DNA from 3 places in the Gracilibacillus caseinilyticus genome. Region 2 is predicted to be linked to each of the others. Evidence: a T-box and tRNA genes for the amino acid it is inferred to sense, from the RefSeq annotation. Region 2 holds a T-box; the other regions hold tRNA genes.
The links. A T-box is a leader RNA that pairs with one kind of tRNA and senses whether it is charged. The one in region 2 lies ahead of thrS (threonine--tRNA ligase), so its partner is inferred to be a tRNA-Thr.
Positions count from the first base shown of each region.

Region 1 (6,077 bases), 2.0 Mb from region 2:
GCGTAGATATGTGGAGGAACACCAGTGGCGAAGGCGACTCTCTGGTCTGTAACTGACGCTGAGGTGCGAAAGCGTGGGGAGCGAACAGGATTAGATACCCTGGTAGTCCACGCCGTAAACGATGAGTGCTAGGTGTTAGGGGGTTTCCGCCCCTTAGTGCTGCAGTTAACGCATTAAGCACTCCGCCTGGGGAGTACGGCCGCAAGGCTGAAACTCAAAAGAATTGACGGGGGCCCGCACAAGCGGTGGAGCATGTGGTTTAATTCGAAGCAACGCGAAGAACCTTACCAGGTCTTGACATCTTCGGATGTCCCTAGAGATAGGGAGTTCCCTTCGGGGACCGAATGACAGGTGGTGCATGGTTGTCGTCAGCTCGTGTCGTGAGATGTTGGGTTAAGTCCCGCAACGAGCGCAACCCTTGATCTTAGTTGCCAGCATTAAGTTGGGCACTCTAAGGTGACTGCCGGTGACAAACCGGAGGAAGGTGGGGATGACGTCAAATCATCATGCCCCTTATGACCTGGGCTACACACGTGCTACAATGGATGGTACAGAGGGCAGCGAAACCGCGAGGTCAAGCAAATCCCATAAAACCATTCTCAGTTCGGATTGCAGGCTGCAACTCGCCTGCATGAAGCCGGAATCGCTAGTAATCGTGGATCAGCATGCCACGGTGAATACGTTCCCGGGCCTTGTACACACCGCCCGTCACACCACGAGAGTTGGCAACACCCGAAGTCGGTGGGGTAACCTTTGGAGCCAGCCGCCGAAGGTGGGGCCAATGATTGGGGTGAAGTCGTAACAAGGTAGCCGTATCGGAAGGTGCGGCTGGATCACCTCCTTTCTAAGGATTAATAGAAAGGCGAAAGCACCCGTTTAGCGACGTACAAACTGGACTGAACCGAAGGAGATAAAGGAAACACAACGAACTTTTGTGAGTTGATGTTGACTTATCGTACGGAGGTGAAGGAAGTTTGCTAGGCGCTGGGTGCTGTAGCTGGACATATTACGGAACACCTTTTACAAGGTGACAAATCATACTTGGTTGTTTGGTTCAGTTTTGAGAGATCAATCTGCCTCTCAATATCATACACTCATTAGAATGGGCCTGTAGCTCAGCTGGTTAGAGCGCACGCCTGATAAGCGTGAGGTCGGTGGTTCGAGTCCACTCAGGCCCACCATTCTAAATTTGGGGCCTTAGCTCAGCTGGGAGAGCGCCTGCTTTGCACGCAGGAGGTCAGCGGTTCGATCCCGCTAGGCTCCACCATTTTAATTTAATGTACCTTGAAAACTAGATAAGAGTAATCAGGACGTGGAAGCAACTGCTTGACAGCTGTGGAAACGAAACTGATGACAAGACATCAAACAATAACCAACTCGCTTTTCATTGGAATAAAGTAAGTATAGTTAAGTGAAGAAGGGCGCACGGTGGATGCCTTGGCACTAGGAGCCGATGAAGGACGGGACAAACACCGATATGTCTCGGGGAGCCGTACGTAGGCCTTGATCCGAGAATTTCCGAATGGGGAAACCCTCTGCTCGTCATGGAGTAGAACATTTATCTGAATCCATAGGATAAATGAGGCAGACCCGGGGAACTGAAACATCTCAGTACCCGGAGGAAGAGAAAGCAAACGCGATTTCCCGAGTAGCGGCGAGCGAAACGGAATTAGCCCAAACCAAAAAGCTTGCTTTTTGGGGTTGTAGGACACTCCTTTGGAGTTACAAAGAAATACATTAGACGAAGTGGTCTGGAAAGGCCCATCATAGAAGGTAACAATCCTGTAGTCGAAAATGTGTTTCCTCCGGAGTGGATCCTGAGTACGGCGGAACACGTGAAATTCCGTCGGAATCCGGGAGGACCATCTCCCAAGGCTAAATACTCCCTAGTGACCGATAGTGAACCAGTACCGTGAGGGAAAGGTGAAAAGCACCCCGGGAGGGGAGTGAAAGAGAACCTGAAACCGTGTGCCTACAAGTAGTCGGAGCCCTTTTATGGGTGACGGCGTACCTTTTGTAGAATGGACCGGCGAGTTACGATCCCCTGCAAGGTTAAGTGGAAGACACGGAGCCGCAGCGAAAGCGAGTCTGAACAGGGCGTTTTAGTAGGTGGTCGTAGACCCGAAACCGTGTGATCTACCCATGTCCAGGGTGAAGGTCAGGTAACACTGACTGGAGGCCCGAACCCACGCACGTTGAAAAGTGCGGGGATGAGGTGTGGGTAGGGGTGAAATGCCAATCGAACACGGAGATAGCTGGTTCTCTCCGAAATAGCTTTAGGGCTAGCCTCAAGGCATGTATGTTGGAGGTAGAGCACTGATTGGACTAGGGGCCCTTACCGGGTTACCGAATTCAGTCAAACTCCGAATGCCAATCATATTACCTTGGGAGTCAGACTATGGGTGATAAGGTTCATAGTCGAAAGGGAAACAGCCCAGACCGTCAGCTAAGGTCCCAAAGTATACGTTAAGTGGAAAAGGATGTGGCGTTGCATAGACAACCAGGATGTTGGCTTAGAAGCAGCCATCATTTAAAGAGTGCGTAATAGCTCACTGGTCGAGTGACGCTGCGCCGAAAATATACCGGGGCTAAACGTATCACCGAAGCTACGGATTGATCTACGATCAATGGTAGGAGAGCGTTCTAAGTGCAGCGAAGTCAGACCGTGAGGACTGGTGGAGCGCTTAGAAGTGAGAATGCCGGTATGAGTAGCGAAAAAGAAGTGAGAATCTTCTTCACCGAATGCCTAAGGTTTCCTGAGGAAGGCTCGTCCGCTCAGGGTTAGTCGGGGCCTAAGCCGAGGCCGAAAGGCGTAGGCGATGGACAACAGGTTGATATTCCTGTACCACCCAATTCCGTTTGAGTGATGGGGGGACGCAGAAGGATAAGGAATGCGCACCACTGGATGTGTGCGTTGAAGCAGTAAGTGAGTCAGATAGGCAAATCCGTCTGGCAATCACAAGCTGTGATCAGGAGGGAAATATAGTACCGAAGTTCCGGATTTCACGCTGCCAAGAAAAGCCTCTAGCAAGGAAAAGGGTGCCCGTACCGCAAACCGACACAGGTAGGCGAGGAGAGAATCCTAAGGTGATCGGGAGAACTCTCGTTAAGGAACTCGGCAAAATGACCCCGTAACTTCGGGAGAAGGGGTGCTTCTTTTGCGAGAAGCCGCAGTGAAAAGGCCCAAGCGACTGTTTAGCAAAAACACAGGTCTCTGCGAAGCCGTAAGGCGAAGTATAGGGGCTGACACCTGCCCGGTGCTGGAAGGTTAAGGGGATGCGTTAGCATTAGCGAAGCGTTGAACCGAAGCCCCAGTAAACGGCGGCCGTAACTATAACGGTCCTAAGGTAGCGAAATTCCTTGTCGGGTAAGTTCCGACCCGCACGAAAGGTGCAACGACTTGGGCACTGTCTCAACGAGAGACCCGGTGAAATTATACTATGCGTGAAGATGCGCATTACCCGCGACAGGACGGAAAGACCCCGTGGAGCTTTACTGTAGCCTGATATTGAATGTTGGTACAGCTTGTACAGGATAGGTGGGAGCCTGAGATACGTGAGCGCTAGCTTACGTGGAGGCGCCGGTGGGATACCACCCTGGCTGTATTGACCTTCTAACCCAGAACCGTGATCCGGTTCGGAGACAGTGTCAGGTGGGCAGTTTGACTGGGGCGGTCGCCTCCTAAAATGTAACGGAGGCGCCCAAAGGTTCCCTCAGAATGGTTGGAAATCATTCGCAGAGTGCAAAGGCAGAAGGGAGCTTGACTGCGAGACCTACAAGTCGAGCAGGGACGAAAGTCGGGCTTAGTGATCCGGCGGTACCGAATGGAAGGGCCGTCGCTCAACGGATAAAAGCTACCCCGGGGATAACAGGCTTATCTCCCCCAAGAGTCCACATCGACGGGGAGGTTTGGCACCTCGATGTCGGCTCATCGCATCCTGGGGCTGTAGTCGGTCCCAAGGGTTGGGCTGTTCGCCCATTAAAGCGGTACGCGAGCTGGGTTCAGAACGTCGTGAGACAGTTCGGTCCCTATCCGTCGTGGGCGTTGGAAGTTTGAGAGGAGCTGTCCTTAGTACGAGAGGACCGGGATGGACACACCGCTGGTGCACCAGTTGTTCTGCCAAGAGCATCGCTGGGTAGCTACGTGTGGAAGGGATAAGTGCTGAAAGCATCTAAGCATGAAGCCCCCCTCAAGATGAGACTTCCCATCACGTAAGTGAGTAAGATCCCTCAGAGACGATGAGGTTGATAGGTTCGAGGTGGAAGCATGGTGACATGTGAAGCTGACGAATACTAATAGATCGAGGACTTATCTATACAAATGTTTCTGATGTGCAACGGTTCGTTGATGTCTGTCTCTTGTCTTATCTAGTTTTCAGGGTGCAAACCCATGTAATAATATAGGATGATCGATTAAAATCGTCACATCCATGTGACAACATCGATCGACCAACATCCTTGTTGGTCTGGTAGCGATAGCGAAGAGGTCACACCTGTTCCCATGCCGAACACAGCAGTTAAGCTCTTCAGCGCCCATGGTAGTTGGGGCTCGCGCCCCTGCAAGAGTAGGACGTTGCCAGGCTATGTAATTTTTACAGCTTTGAGAAGCAGCCAGATGAATAGTATTCCACAGTAGCTCAGTGGTAGAGCAATCGGCTGTTAACCGATCGGTCGTAGGTTCGAATCCTACCTGTGGAGCCATATGCTTCCATAGCTCAGTTCGGTAGAGCACTTCCATGGTAAGGAAGGGGTCGCCGGTTCAAGTCCGGCTGGAAGCTCTGCTATTTTTATGACATATTGTATTGGCCCGTTGGTCAAGTGGTTAAGACACCGCCCTTTCACGGCGGTAACACGGGTTCGAATCCCGTACGGGTCACCATAAATACCACTTAACTTTTAGGAAAGTATAAATCCTTTTAAATGGAGGATTAGCTCAGCTGGGAGAGCACTTGCCTTACAAGCAAGGGGTCGCAGGTTCGAGCCCTGCATCCTCCACCATTAGCCGGTCTAGCTCAATTGGTAGAGCAACTGACTTGTAATCAGTAGGTTGGGGGTTCAAGTCCTCTGGCCGGCACCAGTCAAGTTCATATAGATACATGGAGGGATAGCGAAGTTGGCCAAACGCGGCGGACTGTAAATCCGCTCCCATCGGGTTCGTAGGTTCGAGTCCTACTCCCTCCACCATTGTATAAAAAGTTATTAAGTGTATATACTATTTTTGTACACTTTTTCATTTTATTGGTGGGCTATAGCCAAGCGGTAAGGCAACGGTTTTTGGTACCGTCATGCGCTGGTTCGAATCCAGCTAGCCCAGCCATTTTTATTTGTGCATTTTTTGCACTGTGTACTATATCAATAAAAAGTAAGAGCCATTAGCTCAGTTGGTAGAGCATCTGACTTTTAATCAGAGGGTCGGAGGTTCGAATCCTCCATGGCTCACCACTTTTGGGGCCTTAGCTCAGCTGGGAGAGCGCCTGCTTTGCACGCAGGAGGTCAGCGGTTCGATCCCGCTAGGCTCCACCATTATATATAAATAATAAGTAACCGACAAGCGATTTTCAATAGAGAAACGCTTTTTTTATTGTTTAAATAAAATAGAAGTCGATAAAATCAAGATTAGAATTAGAAGGAAACTACATAATAAATGAGTTTGAAATACAACTAATATTAGTCACGATAACAGCCGAATCTACATCGTATTTTCTTATTATAAAATATACGATGTAAATTCGACTTTTCTTTTTTAAGGTAAAGGAATCCTGCTAATATGATGAGGATTTGTCTCGTTCTACAGTAAATTTCGCGAATATGAATATTTTAACTTTCACATTTGTTTGACCTCTAGCCCTCATTCTTTTCATATATTTGTTGTAATGAACATGTATTAGTTACATAATCATTACCAACGATAAAACCGCATTGATCGTAGTAATCGATATAAACAATATCTTCCTCAAGATAGCGCTTAGTAGCATAATCGATTCGAAATGATATGTCATTAACTTTTAATACAGTATCAGTCTTTCTTTGATCATCACAAAAAAGTGAGAAAATAACAGATAACCCACAGCCGCCAG
Region 1 covers NZ_CP095072.1:935,945-942,021, reverse strand. Annotated here, with positions in the region: rRNA gene MUN88_RS04525 (16S ribosomal RNA) at 1-844, shown strand, start outside; tRNA gene MUN88_RS04520 (tRNA-Ile) at 1,105-1,181, shown strand; tRNA gene MUN88_RS04515 (tRNA-Ala) at 1,192-1,267, shown strand; rRNA gene MUN88_RS04510 (23S ribosomal RNA) at 1,406-4,317, shown strand; rRNA gene rrf (5S ribosomal RNA) at 4,466-4,582, shown strand; tRNA gene MUN88_RS04500 (tRNA-Asn) at 4,627-4,701, shown strand; tRNA gene MUN88_RS04495 (tRNA-Thr) at 4,705-4,778, shown strand; tRNA gene MUN88_RS04490 (tRNA-Glu) at 4,805-4,879, shown strand; tRNA gene MUN88_RS04485 (tRNA-Val) at 4,923-4,998, shown strand; tRNA gene MUN88_RS04480 (tRNA-Thr) at 5,002-5,077, shown strand; tRNA gene MUN88_RS04475 (tRNA-Tyr) at 5,099-5,184, shown strand; tRNA gene MUN88_RS04470 (tRNA-Gln) at 5,243-5,317, shown strand; tRNA gene MUN88_RS04465 (tRNA-Lys) at 5,367-5,442, shown strand; tRNA gene MUN88_RS04460 (tRNA-Ala) at 5,448-5,523, shown strand; gene MUN88_RS04455 (iron-sulfur cluster biosynthesis family protein) at 5,842-6,077, opposite strand, start outside.
Region 1: it has a tRNA-Thr gene. The T-box ahead of thrS (threonine--tRNA ligase) is inferred to sense a tRNA for this amino acid. The anticodon was not compared.

Region 2 (6,077 bases):
GAAGTGTTAGGGGCAATACTGCAATATCGGATGATGGAAGAATTACCTGTTTTCTTTACGTCTAATTACAATTTGGAACAGTTGGAGTACCATTTGTCTACTTCGAATCGCGGGGATGTGGAAACGATCAAAGCGGGTCGTATCATTGAGCGAATTACACAACTTAGTAAACCGATCGAGTTAACGGATCGGTTTCGATCGAGTGAATAAACATGACTTCTGTCTAATCATAAGACAGAGGTTATTTTTTTTCATCTTCACCCATATAATATATCAGTTCGATGGTGATGAGGGTGATGATATGTGTTAGAAGTATACTTTGAACAAGACAGTGAAGCAGAAGTGTTCTATCAGCTTGCTAAGCAAGAAAACATTTGGAAGGCAAACCGTAAACGGACTAAAAAAAATCAAATTCAACTTTCGCTGCAGCAGGAAATGGTTTTGGATGATGCGAAGAGGCATTTAGCACCATTATTAAGCAGGATATTTATTCAGTGTCGTGAGACAGCAATGATTCAACATATATTAAGAAAAAAATACTATTTCTCGAGTCAGGAAGAAATCGAGCGTATTACTGCGATTGCCAGATCCTTGCTTGAGAAAGATGAATCCGTTTATGAAGACAGGATCCATCAGCACGAACTCCGTGATACACTGACTACGATCTTTACGATGCAAATTGATTCAAGTTTTGTACAAGTTGATTCCATTATTCATTTCAGGCTCCATCATTACATTGATCTATTAACGGATATGGTGGGGATGGCGATCGATGAATTCAAAAGAGAAGAAGAATACCAGGATTTCATTCATTCCATACGCGAGTTCATCAAACGAAAAACACCGGAAGTGGATGTCGTACATGTGTTGCAGGGGGAGCATTTTCTTATTCATAAAGAAAACGGTGAGCAATACACGATCGAAGAATTTACTGAATTAAAAACTCGTTTTCCGTTATTTATTTTTGGACTTGAGCAAGAAGAATGGGATGTATCCCCATTAATCATGCTAGCTCCGAATCATGTTTACTTTTATGGTGACGACCAATTCGAATCAAGAACTCATACAATAATGACCATTTTTCAGGAGCGGTATACGTTTTATCCAGTGGAATACTTTCCTTTTTTATCGGCTGAGGAAAAAGAGTCTTGATTTTTTCTCCAGCAATCGTTATAATTAGCGCATAATAGTATTAATGGCTTTGACGAGGACAAGACTGTTTGAAAGGCTTACTTGATTAGAGAAGAAAACCTTGGCTGAAAGTTTTCTGTATGACCGCAAACTGTTACCACCTCTGAGCACTGCTGAGGAACGCATAGCTACTAATTAGCAGCGACTAATCATCGTTATCGATTTATCAAGCGTCTGCAAGTATTTGCAGGAATTTGGGTGGAACCACGGGTACTAACGCTCGTCCCTTTACTTTTTGTAGGGGGATGGGCGTTTTTTGTTTGTCGTCATAAGCCGAGCAACAGAGGAAAAAGGAGCGTGTTACCATTGGATCAGATTCACATTACGTTTCCAGATGGAAATGTCAAATCTTTTGACAAAGGAACAACAGGTGAAGACATAGCAGCGTCTATTTCGCCAGGGTTAAAAAAACAAGCATTAGCCATTAAGTTAGATGACACGTTTTATGATTTGCGTACACCACTCGCATCAGATGGCGCTATTGAAATCGTGACAATCAAATCAGACGATGGCGTAGAAATTACCAGACATTCGACAGCGCATTTGATGGCACAAGCTATTAAGCGCCTGTACAGCAATGTGAAATTAGGTGTCGGACCAACAATAGAAGATGGCTTCTATTATGATATCGACATGGAAGAATCGATTACACCAGAGGATTTACCACGTATTGAAAAAGAAATGAAACGTATCGTGGATAAAAATCTGGAAATAGTACGCAAAGAAGTTACGAGAGAAGAAGCAAAAGCCATTTATGAAGAAATTGGCGACGATTTAAAGTTAGAATTGTTAGAAGCAATTCCGGAAGGGGAAACTGTCACGTTATATGAACAAGGAGAATTCTTTGACTTATGTCGTGGTGTTCATGTACCCCAGACAAGTAAGCTGAAAGTATTCAAGCTGTTAAGTATTTCAGGTGCATACTGGCGAGGAGACAGCAATAACAAAATGCTTCAGCGTATTTATGGGACTGCTTTCGAAAAGCAGAGCCAGCTTGAAGACTATATGCGTATGCGTGAAGAAGCGAAAGAACGCGACCACCGTAAATTAGGAAAAGAATTAGGCATTTTCACTATTTCTCAAAAAGTTGGCCAAGGTTTGCCGTTATGGTTGCCGAACGGCGCAACGATCCGTCGTACGATTGAACGTTACATTGTCGATTTAGAGGAAAGATTGGGATACAACCATGTATATACCCCGATCTTGGGCAGTAAAGAACTATATCAGACAAGTGGGCACTGGGATCATTATCAAGATGATATTTTCCCTCCGATGGAAATGGATAATGAAGAACTTATCTTACGTCCGATGAACTGTCCACACCATATGATGGTGTACAAAAATGAGCTGCACAGTTACCGTAATCTGCCTGTTCGAATTGCAGAATTAGGCACGATGCATCGTCACGAAATGTCCGGGGCACTTGCTGGTCTTCAGCGTGTGAGAGCAATGACGCTAAATGATGCCCATATCTTTGCGCGTCCTGACCAATTGAAAGATGAATTTATCCGTGTCGTTGAACTTGTCAAAAATGTATATAAGGACTTTGGCATCGATGATTATTACTTCCGTCTGTCTTATCGTGATCCGGCAGATACAGAGAAATATATTGATAACGATGAAATGTGGGAAAAAGCCCAGTCCTTGTTAAAAGAAACAATGGAAGAAATGAATCTAGAGTATGTAGAAGCAGAAGGCGAGGCAGCTTTCTATGGACCGAAGCTTGATGTGCAAGTAAAAACAGCTCTAGGTAAAGATGAAACATTATCGACTGTTCAATTAGATTTTCATTTACCGGAGCGTTTTGACCTGACATATATAGGCGAAGATGGTAAAGAACATCGCCCGGTAGTTATTCACCGTGGTGTCGTGTCCACAATGGAACGATTTGTTGCCTTCTTGATCGAAGAGTACAAAGGAGCATTCCCTACGTGGCTTGCGCCAAATCAAGTAAGAATTATTCCTGTATCAGCGGATGCACATGCCGACTATGCGAAAAAAGTAGAAGAAGAATTACGATTCGCAGGTGTTCGTGTTGAAGTAGACGAACGCGATGAAAAAATCGGCTACAAGATCCGCGAGGCTCAAACTGCTAAAATTCCATTCGCCCTAATCGTAGGTGATAAGGAAGTAGAAGCAGGCGCAGTAAACGTAAGACGCTATGGCGAACAAGACTCCGAAACATTAAAACTTGACGCCTTCAAATCACTGATTCTCGATGAGATCCAGCAAAAAACGTTGCGTAAGAAATAAACAAAAATGCATCTTCTCATGTGGAAGATGCATTTTTAATTATAATGAAAAAATAATGCGAGTGGCAGAATGGAATCTAACTCCAGAACAAAAATAAAAAGTATTAGTTCTGATAATCGGATTATGTTAACTAGCTGCTTAGTGGTAATTTTGAAATTGTTCATGTACTGGCAGACCGCTCCGGCCAACCACTTCGCGTCCTGCGGGCACGGCTGAAGCTAACTTTGTAAAGAAGACCGCTTTACAAAGTGGATCTTCAGCACCTGCATGTCCCGCGGGAGTCTAAGTGGTTGGCCTACGCTGGGGTAGGTACTCTACAACTTTTATATGAATTAGGATTTTGAGCGCAATCCTAATTGTCCATAAATAATAGAATTAATTGAATGTTTAGAACCACTGCTTTTAACTGTTCCATACGTTGTAGAACTTTTCTTAAGCGTTGTTACCCACTATAAAAACCTCAAAATTACCACATTGTCATATAGTTCTAGTTAACATAATCCGGATTATAGGAGGAATTATGAACTTTATGTTAGTCAGTACCGGCCTAGGTTAAGGCTGGTTTCTTATTTGTGAAGATGATATAAAGATGCCGTCATTTTTAATGAATGTGAATGTTCTGGTTGATTCAATATCCAAAGCACTTCTTCCATGTGCAATGCATAAAAAATTAATGAATTGTTGACAAACCTTTCAATGGATGCTAATATAGTTTAGGTAAATTAAATATGATCAGAAGAGACAAGTAGAAGCACCCGCTTCTCACCTGATTGACACAACGTTGTAGTTGACAGGTATATATCCGACTTTATTGTAATGAAATAACAGGATGTGTGGGTGCCGTATGTGTACCGACACTTTTTTTATGAAAATCTTTAACTTGTCAATGATCATGTTTCATTACGCTTTGATTATATTTCGGAGGTGGCTGATTATTAGCAAAGATATGAACGTCAATGAGAGTATTCGGGCACGTGAGGTGCGTCTCATTGATTCAAATGGGGATCAATTAGGAGTTAAATCTCGTCAAGAAGCGCTAGACATTGCTCAAACAAGAAATCTAGATCTAGTATTGGTTGCGCCAAAAGCAAAACCACCGGTATGCCGGATCATGGATTACGGTAAATACCGTTTCGAGCAACAGAAGAAAGAAAAAGAAGCTCGTAAGAAACAAAAAGTCATTAACGTTAAAGAAGTACGTCTTAGCCCTGGTATTGAAGAGCATGACTTTAACACGAAGCTTCGTAATGCACGTAAATTCTTATCTAAAGGAGACAAAGTTAAAGTCTCTATTCGCTTCCGTGGACGTGCGATTACCCATAAAGAATTAGGTCAGAAAGTATTAGAACGTATGGCAGAAGAATGCAAAGACCTTTCTACGGTTGAACAAAAACCCAAAATGGAAGGCCGCAGTATGTTCTTGATGCTTGCGCCTGTAAACGAAAAATAATAACGCGCTAAGAATGCGACTGTTAAATAGATTCTAGTTTCAAGGAGGAAGAGTTACAATGCCAAAAATGAAATCACACAGCGGAACTGCTAAAAGAATGAGAAAAACAGGTAGTGGGAAGGTAAAACGTTCTCACGCATATACTAGTCACTTATTTGCTAACAAATCTCAAAAGCAAAAACGCAAATTGCGTAAATCAGCTCTTGTATCAGCAGGGGATTACAAGCGCATCAAACAAATGTTACCAAAATAAGTTAGAGTACGAACAGACATTAAAATTACAACAGATTTGATCGATTTTAGGAGGGAATTATTATGGCACGTGTTAAAGGTGGAACAGTTACACGTAAACGTCGTAAACGTATATTAAAGTTAGCTAAAGGTTATTATGGTGCTAAGCATTCATTGTTTAAAACAGCAAAACAACAAGTAATGAAATCAGGTCAGTATGCTTACCGTGACCGTCGTCAGAAAAAACGTGATTTCCGTAAACTTTGGATTTCTCGTATTAACGCTGCAGCACGTTTGAATGACCTTTCTTACAGCCGTTTCATGCACGGATTAAAACTTGCAGGTGTTGAAGTAAACCGTAAAATGCTAGCAGACCTAGCAATCAACGATGAAAAAGCATTTGCTCAATTAGCAGATCAAGCAAAAGCTGCTTTAAAATAAGTTGCAACGAATGACGGATAGTTCTGAATAAGAGCTATCCGTTTTTTGTTACATGTACGAATTATTCACGTGCGAATAATGAGAACAGCGGATTTACATGAGATAGTAGTAATAAAGAACTTGAGTAGCACTTGTTTTTAAACGATGTTGCGTGACAAAGGTTCGGAAACTTACTACGTTGAACTAAATTATTTCAAAGTGAATAAACATATACTTTTACAAATCATGAGAGGATGGCAGCCTGGTTAGTATTTTAATTGAAGGGGGAGAGTACGGATTGTATATTTATTTACTTATTATCAACCTCGTGGCATTTTTTACGATGTGGTTGGACAAACAGAAGGCCCGAAAACAAAAATGGAGGATTCCGGAGAAGAGAATCTGGTTACTAGCGATTGTGGGAGGGGCCTGTGGGGCAACGGTTGGCATGTATATGTTTCGACATAAAACACAGCACCGCACCTTCGTAATTGGCTTGCCAATGATCATTATACTCCAGATCGCTATGTTA
Region 2 covers NZ_CP095072.1:2,981,105-2,987,181, forward strand. Annotated here, with positions in the region: gene dnaI (primosomal protein DnaI) at 1-210, shown strand, start outside; gene ytxC (sporulation protein YtxC) at 304-1,152, shown strand; T-box leader at 1,193-1,422, shown strand; gene thrS (threonine--tRNA ligase) at 1,498-3,444, shown strand; ribosomal protein L20 leader region at 4,182-4,314, shown strand; gene infC (translation initiation factor IF-3) at 4,391-4,894, shown strand; gene rpmI (50S ribosomal protein L35) at 4,953-5,147, shown strand; gene rplT (50S ribosomal protein L20) at 5,210-5,566, shown strand; gene MUN88_RS14010 (DUF1294 domain-containing protein) at 5,889-6,077, shown strand, end outside.

Region 3 (6,077 bases), 1.9 Mb from region 2:
CCGAAGTCGGTGGGGTAACCTTTGGAGCCAGCCGCCGAAGGTGGGGCCAATGATTGGGGTGAAGTCGTAACAAGGTAGCCGTATCGGAAGGTGCGGCTGGATCACCTCCTTTCTAAGGATTATAGGAACACCTTTTACAAGGTGACAAATCATACTTGGTTGTTTGGTTCAGTTTTGAGAGATCAATACTCTCTTGAACTTGTACCTTGAAAACTAGATAAGAGTAATCAGGACGTGGAAGCAACTGCTTGACAGCTGTGGAAACGAAACTGATGACAAGACATCAAACAATAACCAACTCGCTTTTCATTGAAATAAAGTAAGTATAGTTAAGTGAAGAAGGGCGCACGGTGGATGCCTTGGCACTAGGAGCCGATGAAGGACGGGACAAACACCGATATGTCTCGGGGAGCCGTACGTAGGCCTTGATCCGAGAATTTCCGAATGGGGAAACCCTCTGCTCGTCATGGAGTAGAACATTTATCTGAATCCATAGGATAAATGAGGCAGACCCGGGGAACTGAAACATCTCAGTACCCGGAGGAAGAGAAAGCAAACGCGATTTCCCGAGTAGCGGCGAGCGAAACGGAATTAGCCCAAACCAAAAAGCTTGCTTTTTGGGGTTGTAGGACACTCCTTTGGAGTTACAAAGAAATACATTAGACGAAGTGGTCTGGAAAGGCCCATCATAGAAGGTAACAATCCTGTAGTCGAAAATGTGTTTCCTCCGGAGTGGATCCTGAGTACGGCGGAACACGTGAAATTCCGTCGGAATCCGGGAGGACCATCTCCCAAGGCTAAATACTCCCTAGTGACCGATAGTGAACCAGTACCGTGAGGGAAAGGTGAAAAGCACCCCGGGAGGGGAGTGAAAGAGAACCTGAAACCGTGTGCCTACAAGTAGTCGGAGCCCTTTTATGGGTGACGGCGTACCTTTTGTAGAATGGACCGGCGAGTTACGATCCCCTGCAAGGTTAAGTGGAAGACACGGAGCCGCAGCGAAAGCGAGTCTGAACAGGGCGTTTTAGTAGGTGGTCGTAGACCCGAAACCGTGTGATCTACCCATGTCCAGGGTGAAGGTCAGGTAACACTGACTGGAGGCCCGAACCCACGCACGTTGAAAAGTGCGGGGATGAGGTGTGGGTAGGGGTGAAATGCCAATCGAACACGGAGATAGCTGGTTCTCTCCGAAATAGCTTTAGGGCTAGCCTCAAGGCATGTATGTTGGAGGTAGAGCACTGATTGGACTAGGGGCCCTTACCGGGTTACCGAATTCAGTCAAACTCCGAATGCCAATCATATTACCTTGGGAGTCAGACTATGGGTGATAAGGTTCATAGTCGAAAGGGAAACAGCCCAGACCGTCAGCTAAGGTCCCAAAGTATACGTTAAGTGGAAAAGGATGTGGCGTTGCATAGACAACCAGGATGTTGGCTTAGAAGCAGCCATCATTTAAAGAGTGCGTAATAGCTCACTGGTCGAGTGACGCTGCGCCGAAAATATACCGGGGCTAAACGTATCACCGAAGCTACGGATTGATCTACGATCAATGGTAGGAGAGCGTTCTAAGTGCAGCGAAGTCAGACCGTGAGGACTGGTGGAGCGCTTAGAAGTGAGAATGCCGGTATGAGTAGCGAAAAAGAAGTGAGAATCTTCTTCACCGAATGCCTAAGGTTTCCTGAGGAAGGCTCGTCCGCTCAGGGTTAGTCGGGGCCTAAGCCGAGGCCGAAAGGCGTAGGCGATGGACAACAGGTTGATATTCCTGTACCACCCAATTCCGTTTGAGTGATGGGGGGACGCAGAAGGATAAGGAATGCGCACCACTGGATGTGTGCGTTGAAGCAGTAAGTGAGTCAGATAGGCAAATCCGTCTGGCAATCACAAGCTGTGATCAGGAGGGAAATATAGTACCGAAGTTCCGGATTTCACGCTGCCAAGAAAAGCCTCTAGCAAGGAAAAGGGTGCCCGTACCGCAAACCGACACAGGTAGGCGAGGAGAGAATCCTAAGGTGATCGGGAGAACTCTCGTTAAGGAACTCGGCAAAATGACCCCGTAACTTCGGGAGAAGGGGTGCTTCTTTTGCGAGAAGCCGCAGTGAAAAGGCCCAAGCGACTGTTTAGCAAAAACACAGGTCTCTGCGAAGCCGTAAGGCGAAGTATAGGGGCTGACACCTGCCCGGTGCTGGAAGGTTAAGGGGATGCGTTAGCATTAGCGAAGCGTTGAACCGAAGCCCCAGTAAACGGCGGCCGTAACTATAACGGTCCTAAGGTAGCGAAATTCCTTGTCGGGTAAGTTCCGACCCGCACGAAAGGTGCAACGACTTGGGCACTGTCTCAACGAGAGACCCGGTGAAATTATACTATGCGTGAAGATGCGCATTACCCGCGACAGGACGGAAAGACCCCGTGGAGCTTTACTGTAGCCTGATATTGAATGTTGGTACAGCTTGTACAGGATAGGTGGGAGCCTGAGATACGTGAGCGCTAGCTTACGTGGAGGCGCCGGTGGGATACCACCCTGGCTGTATTGACCTTCTAACCCAGAACCGTGATCCGGTTCGGAGACAGTGTCAGGTGGGCAGTTTGACTGGGGCGGTCGCCTCCTAAAATGTAACGGAGGCGCCCAAAGGTTCCCTCAGAATGGTTGGAAATCATTCGCAGAGTGCAAAGGCAGAAGGGAGCTTGACTGCGAGACCTACAAGTCGAGCAGGGACGAAAGTCGGGCTTAGTGATCCGGCGGTACCGAATGGAAGGGCCGTCGCTCAACGGATAAAAGCTACCCCGGGGATAACAGGCTTATCTCCCCCAAGAGTCCACATCGACGGGGAGGTTTGGCACCTCGATGTCGGCTCATCGCATCCTGGGGCTGTAGTCGGTCCCAAGGGTTGGGCTGTTCGCCCATTAAAGCGGTACGCGAGCTGGGTTCAGAACGTCGTGAGACAGTTCGGTCCCTATCCGTCGTGGGCGTTGGAAGTTTGAGAGGAGCTGTCCTTAGTACGAGAGGACCGGGATGGACACACCGCTGGTGCACCAGTTGTTCTGCCAAGAGCATCGCTGGGTAGCTACGTGTGGAAGGGATAAGTGCTGAAAGCATCTAAGCATGAAGCCCCCCTCAAGATGAGACTTCCCATCACGTAAGTGAGTAAGATCCCTCAGAGACGATGAGGTTGATAGGTTCGAGGTGGAAGCATGGTGACATGTGAAGCTGACGAATACTAATAGATCGAGGACTTATCTATACAAATGTTTCTGATGTGCAACGGTTCGTTGATGTCTGTCTCTTGTCTTATCTAGTTTTCAAGGTATAAAAAGTATAAAAAAACTCTTGCATTCCATATGCATTGTGAGTTATAATATATCTTGTCCTTGAAAAAAGAGTCTGGTAGCGATAGCGAAGAGGTCACACCTGTTCCCATGCCGAACACAGCAGTTAAGCTCTTCAGCGCCCATGGTAGTTGGGGCTCGCGCCCCTGCAAGAGTAGGACGTTGCCAGGCATACATAGGAGGATTAGCTCAGCTGGGAGAGCACTTGCCTTACAAGCAAGGGGTCGCAGGTTCGAGCCCTGCATCCTCCACCATTAGCCGGTCTAGCTCAATTGGTAGAGCAACTGACTTGTAATCAGTAGGTTGGGGGTTCAAGTCCTCTGGCCGGCACCACTCATCTTAGAGCCATTAGCTCAGCTGGCAGAGCATCTGACTTTTAATCAGAGGGTCGGAGGTTCGAATCCTCCATGGCTCACCATTTATTTATGCGGGTGTGGCGGAATTGGCAGACGCGCTAGACTTAGGATCTAGTGTCTCTCGACGTGGGGGTTCAAGTCCCTCCACCCGCACCATACATTTTCTTAATTTTATAATTATGCGGAAGTAGTTCAGTGGTAGAACACCACCTTGCCAAGGTGGGGGTCGCGGGTTCGAATCCCGTCTTCCGCTCCAGGATTTTTAATCGCCAAGTTTGCCAGGTGGTTAGAATGTATTTCCTTGCCGGGGTGGCGGAATTGGCAGACGCACAGGACTTAAAATCCTGCGGTGGGTTTCCACCGTGCCGGTTCGAGTCCGGCCCTCGGCACCACGTATAGCGCCCGTAGCTCAATTGGATAGAGCGTTTGACTACGGATCAAAAGGTTAGGGGTTCGACTCCTCTCGGGCGCGCCATTATCGGGAAGTAGCTCAGCTTGGTAGAGCACTTGGTTTGGGACCAAGGGGTCGCAGGTTCAAATCCTGTCTTCCCGACCATTAATCAAATTTTATTTGTGGGGCCTTAGCTCAGCTGGGAGAGCGCCTGCTTTGCACGCAGGAGGTCAGCGGTTCGATCCCGCTAGGCTCCACCATTTTTTGTGTGTTTGATCTTTGAAAACTGAACAAAACAACCAGTATGAATTAATAAACAAGCTAGCTTATAGAAGCGAGCGCAAGTCAACTTTATTGAGAGTTTGATCTTGGCTCAGGACGAACGCTGGCGGCGTGCCTAATACATGCAAGTCGAGCGCGGGAAGCTAACTGAATCCTTCGGGAGGACGTTAGTGGAACGAGCGGCGGACGGGTGAGTAACACGTGGGCAACCTGCCTGTAAGATTGGGATAACCCCGGGAAACCGGGGCTAATACCGGATAATACATTGCTTCGCATGAAGGAATGTTGAAAGATGGCCTCTGGCTATTACTTACAGATGGGCCCGCGGCGCATTAGCTAGTTGGTGAGGTAACGGCTCACCAAGGCAACGATGCGTAGCCGACCTGAGAGGGTGATCGGCCACACTGGGACTGAGACACGGCCCAGACTCCTACGGGAGGCAGCAGTAGGGAATCTTCCGCAATGGACGAAAGTCTGACGGAGCAACGCCGCGTGAACGAAGAAGGTTTTCGGATCGTAAAGTTCTGTTGTTAGGGAAGAACAAGTGCCGTTCAAACAGGGCGGCACCTTGACGGTACCTATCGAGGAAGCCCCGGCTAACTACGTGCCAGCAGCCGCGGTAATACGTAGGGGGCAAGCGTTGTCCGGAATTATTGGGCGTAAAGCGCGCGTAGGCGGTTTCTTAAGTCTGATGTGAAATCTTGCGGCTCAACCGCAAGCGGTCATTGGAAACTGGGGAACTTGAGTGCAGAAGAGGAGAGTGGAATTCCACGTGTAGCGGTGAAATGCGTAGATATGTGGAGGAACACCAGTGGCGAAGGCGACTCTCTGGTCTGTAACTGACGCTGAGGTGCGAAAGCGTGGGGAGCGAACAGGATTAGATACCCTGGTAGTCCACGCCGTAAACGATGAGTGCTAGGTGTTAGGGGGTTTCCGCCCCTTAGTGCTGCAGTTAACGCATTAAGCACTCCGCCTGGGGAGTACGGCCGCAAGGCTGAAACTCAAAAGAATTGACGGGGGCCCGCACAAGCGGTGGAGCATGTGGTTTAATTCGAAGCAACGCGAAGAACCTTACCAGGTCTTGACATCTTCGGATGTCCCTAGAGATAGGGAGTTCCCTTCGGGGACCGAATGACAGGTGGTGCATGGTTGTCGTCAGCTCGTGTCGTGAGATGTTGGGTTAAGTCCCGCAACGAGCGCAACCCTTGATCTTAGTTGCCAGCATTAAGTTGGGCACTCTAAGGTGACTGCCGGTGACAAACCGGAGGAAGGTGGGGATGACGTCAAATCATCATGCCCCTTATGACCTGGGCTACACACGTGCTACAATGGATGGTACAGAGGGCAGCGAAACCGCGAGGTCAAGCAAATCCCATAAAACCATTCTCAGTTCGGATTGCAGGCTGCAACTCGCCTGCATGAAGCCGGAATCGCTAGTAATCGTGGATCAGCATGCCACGGTGAATACGTTCCCGGGCCTTGTACACACCGCCCGTCACACCACGAGAGTTGGCAACACCCGAAGTCGGTGGGGTAACCTTTGGAGCCAGCCGCCGAAGGTGGGGCCAATGATTGGGGTGAAGTCGTAACAAGGTAGCCGTATCGGAAGGTGCGGCTGGATCACCTCCTTTCTAAGGATTATAGGAACACCTTTTACAAGGTGACAAATCATACTTGGTTGTTTGGTTCAGTTTTGAGAGATCAATACTCTCTTGAACTTGTAC
Region 3 covers NZ_CP095072.1:1,044,210-1,050,286, reverse strand. Annotated here, with positions in the region: rRNA gene MUN88_RS05195 (16S ribosomal RNA) at 1-112, shown strand, start outside; rRNA gene MUN88_RS05190 (23S ribosomal RNA) at 328-3,239, shown strand; rRNA gene rrf (5S ribosomal RNA) at 3,379-3,495, shown strand; tRNA gene MUN88_RS05180 (tRNA-Val) at 3,503-3,578, shown strand; tRNA gene MUN88_RS05175 (tRNA-Thr) at 3,582-3,657, shown strand; tRNA gene MUN88_RS05170 (tRNA-Lys) at 3,667-3,742, shown strand; tRNA gene MUN88_RS05165 (tRNA-Leu) at 3,752-3,836, shown strand; tRNA gene MUN88_RS05160 (tRNA-Gly) at 3,862-3,936, shown strand; tRNA gene MUN88_RS05155 (tRNA-Leu) at 3,984-4,072, shown strand; tRNA gene MUN88_RS05150 (tRNA-Arg) at 4,079-4,155, shown strand; tRNA gene MUN88_RS05145 (tRNA-Pro) at 4,160-4,236, shown strand; tRNA gene MUN88_RS05140 (tRNA-Ala) at 4,256-4,331, shown strand; rRNA gene MUN88_RS05135 (16S ribosomal RNA) at 4,422-5,984, shown strand.
Region 3: it has a tRNA-Thr gene. The T-box ahead of thrS (threonine--tRNA ligase) is inferred to sense a tRNA for this amino acid. The anticodon was not compared.